DNA from 2 places in the Streptomyces sp. YS-3 genome. Region 1 is predicted to be linked to the other one. Evidence: riboswitches for the same ligand, from Rfam matches in the RefSeq annotation. Region 1 holds a riboswitch; the other holds the start of a gene.
The links. A riboswitch is a leader RNA that binds a small molecule or an ion and turns the genes downstream of it on or off. The one in region 1 is predicted to bind thiamine pyrophosphate.

Region 1 (7,199 bases):
CGCCGAGGACCTGCGGGTTCTGGTCGTGTTCTCTCCGCCTGAGAGCTGAGGGCGGCCCCTGGTTCTCCCTAGGGGTCCGGTCAGGGGAGAGCAAGGGCTGCGGCGGCCCCGTTCGGCACCCTCGCGCCCCTAGCATCGAGGGTGTCGGAGGCAGCAGCCCGAGACTCCAGGAGATTCACGAGTACGGAAGAGGTAAGGACGATGGCGGCACGGGAGATATTCGCGGGGATGCCCTGGTGGGTGAAGTGGGTCGCCGTGCCCGTCATCGCCCTGGTGGTATTCGGCGGTCTGATCGCCAGCGTGGTCGGCTTCCTGTTCGGACTGCTCTTCAAGGTGCTGGTCTTCGTGGCCCTGGTCGGCGGTCTCATCTACGTCGTCAGGCGGTTCATGTCCTCCACGTCCTCGCGCGGCGACTGGTAGAAGACGGCGCGCCTTCGGTACGGGTGCGGTCCCACGACGGCACAGCACTCGTACAGAACGACCCGGGATTAGCCCGGCTGAGGGACGCGGAAGCCAAACCCCTCATGGCGCCGGAGGCGGCCGTTAAGGTGAAAACCTCTGCTGCCTCGGGCGGGCTCCTCGCCCGTCAGCACGCCTGGGGGTGACCTGTGGCCACGGCTGCGAACGCCGGTGTCCCTACCCTGATCGGTTCGGTCCAGCGGGCGCTGCGCCTGCTGGAGGCCGTGGGAACCCATGCGGACGGCGCCCCCGCCAAACAACTGGCCCGGGAGGCCGGGCTGCCGCTCCCCACCGCGTACCACCTGCTGCGCACCCTCACCCACGAGGGTTATCTGCGCCGGGAGCACGGCGTGTTCGTCTTCGGTGAGGCAGCCGAGCGGCTGGCGAGCGGTGGGGCCATGCAGAATCGTCGCACCAAGATCAGTCGGTCCCTCGCGGAGTGGCGGGATGCCATCGGGGTCCCGGTGTACTTCGCGGTCTACCGCGAAGGTGAGATCGAGATCGCCGGAGTGGCCGACACGCCGTCGGCCCCGGCGGTGGAGGAGTGGGCCGACTTCCGGGAGACGGGGCACGCGCACGCCATCGGGCAGTGCCTGCTGAGCCAGCTCGACGAGAAGGCCCGTGAGGACCATCTGGACCGCCACCCGGTCCGCTCGATCACGCCCTATTCCGTACGGGACCGCCGTGCCCTGCTGGACCGCCTCGCGGCTACGGAGCGTATGCAACCGATGGTCGAAAGACAGGAGTATGCCCTCGGCACGGTCTGCGCAGCCATCCCCATCACAGCCGGGTCCGGAGCCGCGACGATGGCCATCTCTCTCCCGCTTCACCAGCAAGAACGCCTAATTCCGGCCATCGAGCAACTGCGTGGCGAAGTGGGTCGTCTCCTCAGCTCACTGGCCTTCTCTATCAGTATCTGAAAACTCACTCCTTGTGATCCGGTAGTGCTTCCAGCACGATGGCGTCAAGAGGGCCAGGATGGACCATTACTGGCCATTTCAGCTACAGCGGGGTAGATGATGCGTGAGGTCCTGGCAGAGGTCATGATGAGCTTTCTCGTCTCCGATGAGCTCTCCTTCAGGATCCCGGTGGAGCTCACCTACCGCGCCGATGATCCCTACGCGGTCCGGATGACCTTCCACCTCCCCGGCGATGAACCCGTGACCTGGACATTCGGGCGGGAACTGCTGCTCGACGGCATCAACAGCCCCACGGGCGACGGCGATGTGCGCATCGAGCCCGCCGGAGGCGAGGAGCTCCGCGACGTCCACATCCACCTCCAGGTGGGCGGCGAACGGGCGAACTTCCGGGCCGGCGCCGGTCCCCTGGTGGCGTTCCTCGACCGTTCGGACAAGCTCGTCCCGCTCGGACAGGAGCGCGCGACCGGCGACTTCGACGGACATCTGGACGAGGCGCTGGGACGGATCCTGGCGGAGGAGCAGAACGCGGGCTGAGAGCAGCCCAGTTGGCCAGGTCAGGCGTCCGGCTCTGGACTGGGACCCGTGCCGGGGCCTACTTCTTGCGTCGTCGGCCCCGGCCGCCCCGCCCCGGCCCACGGGTCGCCACGGCCGGGCGGTCGGCGGAGACCACCAGCGCCGCGAGGGCCGTGGTGACCGGAACCGACGCCACCAGGCCGATCGAACCCACCAGCGTCCGGACGATCTCCTCGGCGACCAGCTCACTGTTGGCCACCGTCCCCACACTGCTCTGGGCGATCGAGAACAGCAGCAAAAGCGGGAGCGCCGCACCCGCGTACGCCAGGACAAGGGTGTTGACCACCGAGGCGATGTGATCGCGGCCGATCCGGATGGCGGCCCGGTACAGCCCCCGCGGGCCCATGCTCGGGTTGGCCTCGTGCAGCTCCCACACCGCCGACGTCTGGGTGACCGTCACATCGTCGAGCACCCCGAGCGAGCCGATGATCACGCCGGCCAGCAGCAGACCCGACATGTCGATGTCCGGGTAGAGCCCGTGGATCAGACCGGTGTTGTCGTCGGTGTTGCCGGTCAGCGAGGCCCAGCCGATGAAGAGCGACCCGAGCAGCCCGATCAGGACGAGCGAGACCAGTGTGCCGAGTACGGCGACCGACGTACGCGCCGAGAGACCGTGGCACATGTACAGGGCGATCAGCATGATCGCGCTCGACCCGACCACGGCGACCAGCAGCGGATTGGAGCCCTGGAGGATCGCCGGGAGGATGAACAGCGTCAGTACGGCGAACGAGACGATCAGCGCGACGAGAGCCATCACCCCGCGCAGCCGGCCCACGACCACCACCACGAGCGCGAAGATGCCGGCCAGCAGCGCCATCGGCAACCGCCGGTTCACATCGGTCACCGAGTACTGCAGGTCGTGCGGGGCGTCGGGGGCGTACGCGACGATCACGCCCTGCCCCTTGTGGAGTTGGCGCGGGGCGTCCGGCTGGACGATCTCGGTGAAGGTGCGGCCCTTCTCCTTGCCGCTGGTGACCTCGATGGTCGCCTTGGCGCACTGGCCCTGCCGGGCGTGCGAGCCCTCCTGGCCGCCGGGGGGCGAGGTGTCTCCGGCCGGCGGGGTCTGACCGGCGTTGACCGACTTGCAGTCGAGCTTCTGGAGGGCGACGACCTTGGCCTGTTGGGTCTGGCGGTCGAAGCCGACCCCGGTGCGCTGATGGGAAGGGGTACCGCCGGGCCACAACACCGCCAGACCCACGAGCACCGCGATGGAGAACGGGATCAGTACAGCGGCGATCACCTTGCGCAGATGCTTGGAGACCGGTGTCGCGGGACCGTGGCTGTGCGTGTGCCCATGGGCGTGGCCGGGCGGAGGTCCGGGGGAGCCTTCGGGGTGCTGCTCTGCTGACGTCACCACCCGATCATCGCAACAGCGGCGGGGCCCCTCTGTTCAGCGCGCTGGGGATGACGCTAGCGTGGTGGCACCTTTGCACACGCGGGAGCTCGGAGCACCGGGCTGAGAGGGCGCTGAAAGCCGTACGAACCGTACGGAAGCGGCTGCGCCGACCGCCGAACCTGTTACCGGGTAATGCCGGCGTAGGGAGTAGGTCTCATGACCATTCAGGACGCACGCACGCCTGCCTCGAACCAGAACGAGGCCGGGAAGTCCATCGGCTGGCACAAGGGGTACGTCGAGGGCTCGCGCCCCGACCTCCGGGTGCCGGTGCGCCAGGTGCACCTCACCAACGGCAAGGACGTCACGCTGTACGACACGTCCGGTCCGTACACCGATCCGACCATCGAGACGGACGTCCGTCGCGGCCTCGCTCCCCTCCGGGAGAACTGGATCATCGCGCGCGGCGACACCGAGGAGTACGCGGGCCGGCCCGTTCGTCCCGAGGACGACGGCATCAAGCACACCTCCCCGCGCGGCGGACTGAAGAACCTCGACGCGGTGTTCCCGGGCCGCCCGCGCCAGCCGCGCCGGGGCCGCGACGGCCAGGCCGTCACCCAGCTCGCGTACGCCCGCCGGGGCGAGATCACCCCGGAGATGGAGTACGTCGCGATCCGCGAGAACGTCTCCCCCGAGGTCGTCCGCGAGGAGATCGCGGCCGGACGTGCGGTGCTCCCCGCCAACATCAACCACCCCGAGATCGAGCCGATGATCATCGGCAAGCGGTTCCTGGTGAAGGTCAACGCCAACATCGGCAACTCCGCCGTCACCTCCTCCATCGAGGAGGAGGTGGACAAGATGACGTGGGCCACCCGCTGGGGCGCCGACACGGTCATGGACCTCTCCACCGGCCGCAACATCCACACCACCCGCGAGTGGGTGCTGCGCAACTCCCCCGTCCCGATCGGCACGGTGCCGCTCTACCAGGCACTGGAGAAGGTCGACGGCCGGGCCGAGGAGCTGACCTGGGACATCTACAAGGACACGGTCATCGAGCAGGCCGAGCAGGGCGTCGACTACATGACGGTCCACGCCGGGGTGCTCCTGCGGTACGTGCCGCTCACCGCGCGCCGCAAGACCGGCATCGTCTCGCGCGGCGGCTCGATCATGGCGGCATGGTGCCTGGCGCACCACAAGGAGTCGTTCCTGTACGAGAACTTCGAGGAGCTCTGCGAGATCCTCGCGGCCTACGACGTCACGTACTCCCTGGGCGACGGCCTGCGTCCGGGCTCCATCGCGGACGCCAACGACGAGGCGCAGTTCGCCGAACTGCGCACGCTCGGCGAGCTCAACACGATCGCCAAGCGCCACAACGTCCAGACGATGATCGAGGGCCCGGGCCATGTCCCGATGCACAAGATCAAGGAGAACATCGATCTCCAGCAGGAGATCTGCGAGGAGGCGCCGTTCTACACGCTCGGCCCCCTGACCACCGATGTCGCCCCCGCGTACGACCACATCACCTCGGGCATCGGCGCCGCGATGATCGCCTGGTGGGGCACCGCGATGCTCTGCTACGTCACGCCCAAGGAGCACCTGGGCCTGCCGAACCGCGACGACGTGAAGACGGGCGTCATCACCTACAAGATCGCGGCCCACGCGGCCGACCTCGCCAAGGGACACCCGGGCGCGCAGGAGTGGGACGACGCGCTCTCCGACGCCCGCTTCGAGTTCCGCTGGGAGGACCAGTTCAATCTGGCCCTCGACCCGGACACCGCCCGGGAGTTCCACGACGAGACGCTGCCCGCGGAGCCGGCGAAGACCGCTCACTTCTGCTCGATGTGCGGGCCGAAGTTCTGCTCGATGAAGATCTCCCAGGACATCCGGCGTGAGCACGGCGGAGATCTGGCGGCGGGGGACATCGAGGCCGGAATGGCGGAGAAGTCCGCCGAGTTCGCGGCGGCGGGCAACCGCGTCTATCTGCCGATCGCGGACTGACGTACGCACATACGTTTCACGTGAAACACGGGCCCGTTGGGGAGCTGTGTTTCACGTGAAACATGCGTAGGGGGATTCCAGCGCGACCACGGCCATACACGCGACGAGAGTCCCGTGCGCGGGCCGTGGTTTCACGTGAAACGTACGGGGCGTCGTAACTCCGTTGGTTTCACGTGAAACACAGCGCCCTCAAGCCGCTCACTCCGGCTGGTGGTCGGGGCCCCCGAAGTCGGGACTGGTGAAGTCCGGACTGGTGAAGCTGGGCCGGGTCCCCGAGGACGGATCGCCCGGACTGTCGAAGTCGGGCCGGTCGTAGCCGAGCCTGGGCATCCGGCCCGGTGTGCGGCGCGCCGACGCGCCCCGACCGGAGCCGGGGTCGGCCAGCGCCTCGCGCAGGAACGGGTAGATACCCCGCTCCACCAGGGCATGGCGCCATGCCTCACGAGCCCGGGAGACCTCCTGGGCTCTCTCGTCGCCCCCCTCGCCCTCCTCCGGCTCGGCGACGACCTGGGTGGACCCATTGCGTAGCGCGGTCGTCAGAAGGCTGACCGCGGCGGCGAGTATCGCGGCTGCGGTGAGGGCGCCGAAGAACCAGCCCGCGGTGAGTAACGTGTTGGCGAAGGCGGGCTGCGGGTCGAGCATCTTGAGGATGTAACCCACCAGCAGGAAGATCGCGGCTGCGGTTCCGGCGAGGACCGGCGCGAGCACCGCGACGACCGCGCCGACGCCCGCTCCCGAGGTGGAATCCGGGCTGTCCACCACCGGCGGCGTCATCACGGAGCCGCGTTCCGAGGTGAGCGCAGGCGTGGAGGGCGCACGCAGCTCCTCCCGCACCCTGACGTAGTGGTCGTACTCGGCCGCCGCGGCGGCCGAGACGAGGGCACCCGCGTTGAGCACCATGGTGCGCAACTGCTCGGTGTTGAGCCGTACTCCTACACCGGCCAGCTCGGGCCGGTCGGGCGCGGTGCGCAGTGCGTCGTCGAGGATCCGCTCGAACTCCGGGCGGTCCTCGGTCAGCAGGTGCGGAGCGCTGTTCATGTGCATCCCCCGATGCTCCGTAGGGCCGGAAAGCCCGCCTGACGAACGGGCAATCGGGCGGAAACGGAGGAGAGCCTGCTACGGATAAGCCGATGGTAGAGCGGTTACGGCACGGGGTGACAGGGTGTTTCCGAAATCACCTTGCCACCGCACGAGCCGGTGCTTTCCCGATTACGCGTCAGTCATGCAGAGGCAACTGCACGACCAGCAGTTTTCCGGCCATGGTCACCCCACCGTCCATCGCGATGGCGAGACCGTCGGCGTACACATGCGGACCTTCCACGACCGGACGGGAGTCTTCCTCGCCGTCTTCGGTGCCCACTTCGCCCAGGAGGTAGGGGATGGGGCTGTGTCCGTGGACCACCCGCTGGCCGCCGTACGCCGAGAGCAGTTCGCGTGCGGCCTGCGGGCCGGCCTCGTCGCGGAAGGCGAAGCGCTTGGTGAACTTGCGGAACAGATCCCAGCACTCGTCGGCGTCGTTGCGGGTGAGCAGCGCGTGCACGGTGTCGTTGACGGCCTCGATGGAGTCGCCGTAGTCCAGGTACGCGGTGGTGTCGGAGTGCATCAGCAGATGCCCGTCCTCCTGCTCGATGGCGTCGAGGCGGGACATCCACTGCAGATGGACGTCCTGGAGGCGGTCCATGTCGGCCTTCTGGCCGCCGTTGAGCAGCCAGGCGGCCTGGAAGGTGGCGGTGCCCGCGCCGGAGTTGACGGGGGTGTCGCCGAAGCGCTTGGCGCCGATCAGGAGCAGTTCGTGGTTGCCCATGAGGGCTTTGCAGTAGCCGCCGGCGGCTGCGGCCTCGGCGGACAGCCGCATCACCAGGTCGATGACGCCGATGCCGTCGGGGCCGCGGTCGGTGAAGTCGCCGAGGAACCAG
Region 2 (7,241 bases), on a different contig from region 1:
CGGGGGATGCGGCCCGCCCGGTACGCCAGCCGCCCCGCCTCCACCGCGTACCGCATCGCCTCCGCCATCAGCACCGGCTCCTGCGCGCGCGTGACCGCCGAGGCGAGCATCACCGCCGAGCACCCCAGCTCCATGGCGAGCGCCGCGTCGGAGGCCGTGCCCGCGCCCGCGTCCAGGATGACCGGGACGGTGGCGCGGTCCACGATCAGCGCGAAGTTGTGCGGGTTGCGGATGCCCAGCCCGGAGCCGATGGGGGAGCCCAGCGGCATGATCGCCGCGCACCCCACGTCCTCCAGACGCCGGGCCAGGACCGGGTCGTCGTTGGTGTACGGCAGCACCGTGAAACCGTCGTCGACCAGCACTTCCGCCGCGTCGAGCAGCTCGACCGGGTCGGGCAGCAACGTGCGCTCGTCGGCGACCACCTCCAGCTTCACCCAGTCCGTGCCGAGCGCCTCGCGCGCGAGGCGGGCGGTGAGCACCGCCTCCCCGGCGGTGAAGCAGCCCGCCGTGTTCGGCAGGACGGAGATGCCGAGCTTCTCCAGGACGGACAGGACCGAGCCCTGCACGGTCGGGTCGAGGCGGCGCATCGCGACCGTCGTCAGCTCCGTGCCGGAGGCGGCGAGCGAGCGCTCCAGGACGTCCAGGCTCGGCGCCCCGCCGGTGCCCATGATCAGCCGCGAGCCGAAGGTCGTCCCGCCGAGGGTGAACAGGTCGTCGGCCATGGTTCAGCCCCCCTGCACGGCGGTCAGGACCTCGACGCGGTCACCGTCGCCGAGCGTGGTCGCGGCCCACCGGCCGCGCGGCACCACCGTCTCGTTGACGGCGGCGGCGACCCCGGCGCGCGCGGGCGTCAGGGTGGCGACGAGGGCGTCGAGGGTGGTGCCGGCGGCGAGGTCGCGCGCCTCGCCGTTCACGGACACGGTCGTCGGGGAGGCGGTCATACGGTCAGCTCCTGCGGTACGGACTCCGCGGGGGCGGAGGTGAAACGGCGGGGGGTGAAGGCGCGTGCCTCGGCGGGGAGCTCGCCGGTGGCCAGCGCGTGCGCCAGCGCGTCGCCGGTGACGGGGGTGAGCAGCACCCCGTTGCGGTAGTGGCCGGTGGCCAGCTGCAGACCGGGCAGTGCGGTGGGGCCGAGCAGCGGCGCGTTGTCGGGGGAGCCGGGGCGCAGCCCGGCGCGGGTCTCGGTGAGCGGCAGTTCGGTGATGCCGGGCACCAGCTCGTGCGCGTCGCGCAGCAGTTCGTAGACGCCGCCCGCGGTGACCGTGGTGTCCCAGCCCAGCTCCTCGCTGGTGGCGCCGACGACGAGCTCGCCGTCGGCGCGCGGCACCAGGTAGACGTGGCTGCCGCGGACCACCGCGCGGACCGTGCGGGACAGGAACGGGGCGTACGCGGGCGGCACGGTCAGCCGCAGCACCTGGCCCTTGACCGGGCGTACGGGCGGGCGGAGCTCCTCCGGGACCCCGGCCAGCCGGGCGCTGAGGCTGCCGGCCGCGAGGACGACCTGATCGGCGGCGAGCGCGGTGCCGTCGGCCAGGACGGCCCCGGCGGCCCGCTCGCGTACCACCGAGAGCCGCTCGGCCCAGGCGCGGTGGAACTCCACCCCGGCCCGCTCGCAGGCCGCGAGAAGGGCCCTGGAGAGGCGGCGCGGGTCGATCTGGTGGTCGCCGTCGACCCGCAGGCCGCCGCGCACGCCGGGGGCCAGCATCGGCTCCAGGCGGCGGCACTCGCGCCCGGTGAGCCACTGCGAGTCGAGCCCCAGGCGCTGCTGGAGCGCGTGCAGCTCGCGCAGATGGGCGCGGTCGTCGGCGTCCAGGGCGACCGCGAGGGTGCCGCAGGCGCGGTAGCCGGTGGTGAGGCCGCTCGCCTCCTCCAGCTCGGCCACGAAGTCCGGGTAGCGCCGGGCGGAGGCCAGGTTGAGGCCGAGGAGGGTCTCCTCGCCGTAGTGGAGCTCGGTGACGGCGGCGAGCATGCCGGCCGCGACCTGGGCGGCGCCGCCGCCGGGCGCGGGGTCGGCGAGCGCGGTGCGCAGGCCCCGCCGCGCCGCCCGCCAGGCCGTGACGAGGCCGATGATGCCGCCGCCGATCACCAGCACGTCCGACCCGTGGGGAACTGCCCCTTTTCGGGATGAATGCATGGGCGTCCAGCCCCTCCCTTCGCCGGCATGACCCGGATCAGGTTCGTACGGTCGGAGGCCGCCGCAGCCTCCCTCTCAGCCCGGTGCGTCCGGGCTCCCGCGAGATGGTTGTGGTGCCGCCGCGCGTCCTTCGGCCGGGGCCTCGGGAGTGCGGGCGGTACGTCGGCCAGACTAACCCCAGCGGCCCATCGGCAGTAGGGAGCATCCGGGCCAGGCTGCCTGACGATTCGTCAGATGCTTATGGTGATCGGGTGAGCGAACAGCAGACGCATGCGGAACAGCGGCACGTGGTGGTCGTCGGCGCGGGCATGGCCGGGGTCCAGACCGCGGTGGCCCTGCGCGAACAGGGCTTCCCGGGCCCGATCACCCTCATCGGCGCCGAACCCCACCAGCCCTACGACCGGCCCCCGCTCTCCAAGGCGGTGCTGCTCGGCAAGGCCGAGGGCTCGGCCTTCGAGGTGGACTTCGAGGGCCTCGGCGTCCGGCTGCGCCTGGACGAGCGGGTCACCGGCGTACGCGCGCGTGAGCACGAGATCGACACCGCGGCCGGACCCGTCCCGTACGACGCCCTGGTGATCGCCTCCGGCGCCGAACCCCTCACCCTGCCCGGCGTCGAGGACCTGCCGGACGTCCATCTGCTGCGCACCCTCGACGACGCCGCACGGCTGCGCGCGGTGCTCGCCGCGCGGCGGCGCGTCGTGGTCGTCGGGGCGGGCTGGATCGGCGCCGAGTTCGCCACGGCCGCGCGCGAGGCGGGCTGCGCGGTCACCGTCGTCGAGGCCGCGGACCGCCCGCTCGCGGGCGCGCTGCCCGCCGAGGTCACCGAGCCGATGGCCGCCTGGTACGCGGAGAGCGGCGCCGAGCTGCTCACCCGCGCGCGCGTGGCGACCGTCGAGCCCGGGGCCGTCGTCCTCACGGACGGCCGCCGCCTGCCGGCCGACGCGGTCGTCGTCGGCATCGGCGCCCGGCCCACCACCGACTGGCTGGCCGGCACCGGCATCGAACGCGGGGCGGAGGGCGCGGTCACCGCCGACGACCGGCTGCGCACCTCGCTGCCGGACGTCTACGCGGTCGGCGACTGCGCCTCCTTCCCCTCGGCCCGCTACGGCGAACGGCTGCTCATCCACCACTGGGACAACGCGCTCCAGGGGCCGCGCACGGTGGCCGCCGACATCGTCGGCGAGGCGGTCCTGCCGTACGACCCGGTGCCGTACTTCTGGTCCGAGCAGTTCGGCAGGTTCGTGCAGTACGCCGGTCACCACGGCGGGGCCGACCGGCTGCTGTGGCGGGGCGACCCGGCGGGCGCCGCCTGGTCGGTCTGCTGGCTGCGCGAGGGGGTGCTCGTCGCCCTCCTGGCCGTCGGCCGACCGCGCGATCTGGCGCAGGGCCGCAAGCTCATCGAGGCAGGTGCGAGCCTGGATCCGGTCCGCGCCGCCGACCCGTCCGTCCCCCTCAAGGCGGCAGTCGGCCGACCTCCGGCTACCGAGTGTCAGCCCGGGATGGCACGCTTGTCCCGTGACCGAGATTGACGCGAAAACCGATGCACTCGTCCCCGCCTGGCTCCACCTTCCCGACATCGCGGAGATGCTCGATGTCGAGGTGACGCGGGTGCGGCAGCTGGTCAAGGAGGGCCAGCTCATCGCCGTGCGCCGCGGTGAGAACAGGACGCTGCAGGTGCCCGCCGCCTTCATCGACGGCGACAAGGTCGTGAAGGGCCTCAGCGGCACCCTCACCCTCCTGCGGGACGACGGCTACTCCGACCAGGAGATGCTGGAGTGGCTCTTCACCCCCGACCCGACCCTGCCCGGCACCCCCGCCGAGGCCCTGAGCGAGAATCGCGGCACGGAGGTGAAGCGCCGCGCCCAGGCGCTCGCCGTCTGACCTGATCGCCAACAGGTGTGGCGCGGACCGGTCCACCCGGTCCGCGCCCCACCGCATCCCACGGGGGACCTTCATGCCCACGGCCCGTGAGCGGCTCGCCGACGCCCGCCTGTACCTCTGCACGGACGCGCGCAGGCGCCAGGGCGATCTGCCCGCCTTCCTGGACGCGGTGCTGTCCTCGGGCGTGGACGTCGTCCAGCTGCGGGACAAGGGCATGGAGGCCGCCGAGGAGCTGGAGCACCTCGCCGTCTTCGCCGACGCCTGCCGCCGGCACGGCAAGCTGCTCTCGGTCAACGACCGGGCCGACGTGGCGCACGCCATCGGCGCCGACGTGCTGCACCTGGGCCAGGGCGACCTGCCCGTGCCGGCCGCCCGGGCGATCCTCGGCGACGAGGTCCTGATCGGCCGCTCCACCCACGCCGAAGCGGAGGCCTTCGCGGCGTCCGTCGAACCCGGCGTGGACTACTTCTGCACGGGCCCCTGCTGGCCCACCCCCACCAAGCCGGGCCGCCACGCCCCGGGTCTCGACCTGGTGCGCTACACGGCCTCCCTCGCCACCGGGCGCCCCTGGTTCGCCATCGGCGGCATCGACGCCGCCAACCTCGACCAGGTGCTGGACGCGGGCGCGGAGCGGGTCGTGGTGGTCCGCGCGATCACCGAGGCCGACGACCCCGCCGAGGCGACGGCGAACCTGGCCGGGCGCATACGTGAACGTCTGGTGGCCCGCTAGCGGCCGGTTGTCCGAAGGATGGACAAGAGTCCGACAATGCGGACAATTTACCCTCGTCTTGTTGGGGGACTGCCAGGGCCTGGCTAACCTGCGGGTATGGCCCTTGGCACTGCTTCCACCAGGACGGACCACGCACGCACCGTGCGCGAGATGCTCGCGACCGGTGAGACGACGTACTCCTTCGAGTTCTGGGCGCCCAAGACCGAGAAGGGCGAGCGCAACCTCTGGAACGCGCTGCGCCGGGTGGAGGCGGTGGCCCCGAGCTTCGTCTCCGTGACCTACGGCGCGGGCGGCTCCACCCGCTCCGGCACGGTCAAGGCCACCGAGCAGATCGCCGCCGACTCCACGCTGACCCCGGTCGCCCATCTGACGGCCGTCGGCCACTCGGTGGCCGAGCTGCGCAACATGATCGGCCAGTACGCGGACGTCGGCATCCGCAACATCCTCGCGGTCCGGGGCGACCCGCCCGGCGACCCGATGGGCGACTGGGTCAAGCACCCCGAGGGCGTCACCTACGCCGCCGACCTGGTCCGCCTCATCAAGGAGTCCGGCGATTTCTGCGTCGGCGTCGCGGCCTTCCCGGAGATGCATCCGCGCTCCACCGAATGGGACACCGACGTACGGCACTTCGTCGACAAGTGCCGGGCCGGCGCGGACTACGCCATCACGCAGATGTTCTTCCGCCCCGAGAGCTATCTGCGGCTGCGCGACAAGGCCGCCGAGGCGGGCTGCACGACCCCGATCATTCCCGAGGTCATGCCGGTGACCAGCGTGAAGCAGCTGGAGCGGCTGCCCCAGCTCAGCAACGCCGAGTTCCCGCCCGAGCTGAAAGAGCGGATCCTCGCCGTCAAGGACGATCCGGCCGCTGTACGCTCCATTGGCATCGAGTTCGCCACGGAGTTCTGCGCGCGGCTGCTCGCCGATGGCGTACCCGGGTTGCACTTCATTACCCTCAACAACTCCACGGCGACACTCGAGATCTACGAGAATCTGGGTCTGCACCAGCAGCCCTGATCAGTCGCATCCGGTGTACCGGCCGGCCGTCCCGACAAGGGGGGCGGCGGCCGTTGGGAGAGGGGCGTACATGGGCTGGGCGGTCCTCTACATCGCGTTCGGCGTCGTCGCGCTCTGGCTGCTCGGCGAAGTGCTCCTGCAGTACAAGGCGCGGCTGCGCTGGCGGCTGCTGGCCTTCACGGGCTTCATGGGCGTGGTCCTCGGCGTCCTTCTGCCGTCGGTGTTCGTGATCATCCTGGGCGCGCTGGCCTTCGCGGTCGGCCAGACCTATGTGACCCTCTCCTTCCGCCGGGGCTTCTCCACGGGGTGGGCGGTCGGCGGCAGGCCGGGTGCCAGCCGCCGTCGCCGCTCGGGCGGCGCGGCCCCGCTGAAGGACCCGGTGCTCCAGGTCTCCGGCGTCCGGTACGAGGACGGCGAGGGCGACGCCCCGCAGGGCGCCCCGGCGGAAGATGTCGCCGACGCGGCGACGAGCGCCGCGCGAGAGTCCGTCTACGAGCCGCAGCCGCTGCCCGACGACACCGGCCAGTACGGCGTCTACAGCGAGACCGCCCCCGCGGGCGCCCAGCAGCAGTACGCCGGATTCGACGCCGGACAGCAGCAGTTCGCCGACCCGTACGCGGGCCAGTACGACTACGGCACGGACAGCGGTCAGCAGAGCTACGCCGCGTACTCCGACCCGTACATCGGCAGCGGCACCACCCAGGGCTACGGCAGCTACGACAGCTATGCCGCGCCCCAGCAGGCCTACGCCGACCCCTACGCCCAGAACTACGGCATGGACACCCCGCCCGGCGGGGTCTGGGTGCCGCAACAGCGCGACAACGAGCCCCAGCCCTACGGCGAGGAGCAGCCCGCGCCGTACCCGTACAGCGGTGAGTACGGCAACGGGACGGGCGGCGGCACCGGATCCGGTTACCTCAACGAACAGCAGCCGTACCGCTATTGAGTGATCGCCGGGGCTGCCCGGCGACCCGCCCTGTCCTGGCGCTCACTGCGAGCCGCGGAAGTCGTCGCCCTCCACGATCAGACCGCTGACCAGCGCCCCGGACATCCCGGCGTGCGCCAGCCCGCCGCCGGGGTGGGCCCAGCCGCCCGCCAGATACAGCCCCGGCAGACCTGTGCGGTTGCCCGGGTGCAGCCGGGTGGCACCGGCCCCGGCCAGCGAGGGCGCCGGGACCGAGCCGCCCTCGGAGCCGGTCTCGGCCTCGGTGTCCGCGGGCGTGCGCACCACCCGCCACAGGACGCGCTCGCCCAGTCCCGGGACGGCCGCCGCGGCTGCCTGGACCAGCGTGTCCGCGTACCCCTCGCGGGTCTGCTCGTCGGTCCAGTCGACCGGGCCCTGCGGGGGCACCGTCGCGGTCAGGGTGACCGCCTCGTGGGCGTCGTCCGGGCGGGTGGCCGGGTCGTCGGGGCGCAGCACCGTGACCGTCGGCGGTGTCGGCGGACGGCCGGTGGTGAAGACCGCCTCCGCCTCGGCGGCCG

Region 2: another riboswitch for thiamine pyrophosphate. It lies ahead of thiO (glycine oxidase ThiO); the one in region 1 lies ahead of thiC (phosphomethylpyrimidine synthase ThiC).

Annotation. Positions count from the first base shown of each region.
Region 1 is NZ_JBJHPC010000143.1:6,105-13,303, forward strand. Features, by position in the region: gene ACJA3G_RS14670 (cupin domain-containing protein) at 1-49, shown strand, start outside; gene ACJA3G_RS14675 (DUF5326 family protein) at 202-420, shown strand; gene ACJA3G_RS14680 (IclR family transcriptional regulator) at 609-1,379, shown strand; gene ACJA3G_RS14685 (SsgA family sporulation/cell division regulator) at 1,476-1,913, shown strand; gene ACJA3G_RS14690 (YibE/F family protein) at 1,972-3,306, opposite strand; TPP riboswitch at 3,378-3,512, shown strand; gene thiC (phosphomethylpyrimidine synthase ThiC) at 3,505-5,283, shown strand; gene ACJA3G_RS14700 (hypothetical protein) at 5,482-6,327, opposite strand; partial or broken gene ACJA3G_RS14705 (metallophosphoesterase) at 6,500-7,199, opposite strand, start outside.
Region 2 is NZ_JBJHPC010000140.1:239-7,479, forward strand. Features, by position in the region: gene ACJA3G_RS14420 (thiazole synthase) at 1-722, opposite strand, end outside; gene thiS (sulfur carrier protein ThiS) at 726-941, opposite strand; gene thiO (glycine oxidase ThiO) at 938-2,134, opposite strand; TPP riboswitch at 2,132-2,245, opposite strand; gene ACJA3G_RS14435 (NAD(P)/FAD-dependent oxidoreductase) at 2,386-3,663, shown strand; gene ACJA3G_RS14440 (Rv2175c family DNA-binding protein) at 3,650-4,015, shown strand; gene thiE (thiamine phosphate synthase) at 4,089-4,745, shown strand; gene metF (methylenetetrahydrofolate reductase [NAD(P)H]) at 4,842-5,759, shown strand; gene ACJA3G_RS14455 (hypothetical protein) at 5,830-6,705, shown strand; gene ACJA3G_RS14460 (phytoene desaturase family protein) at 6,748-7,241, opposite strand, start outside.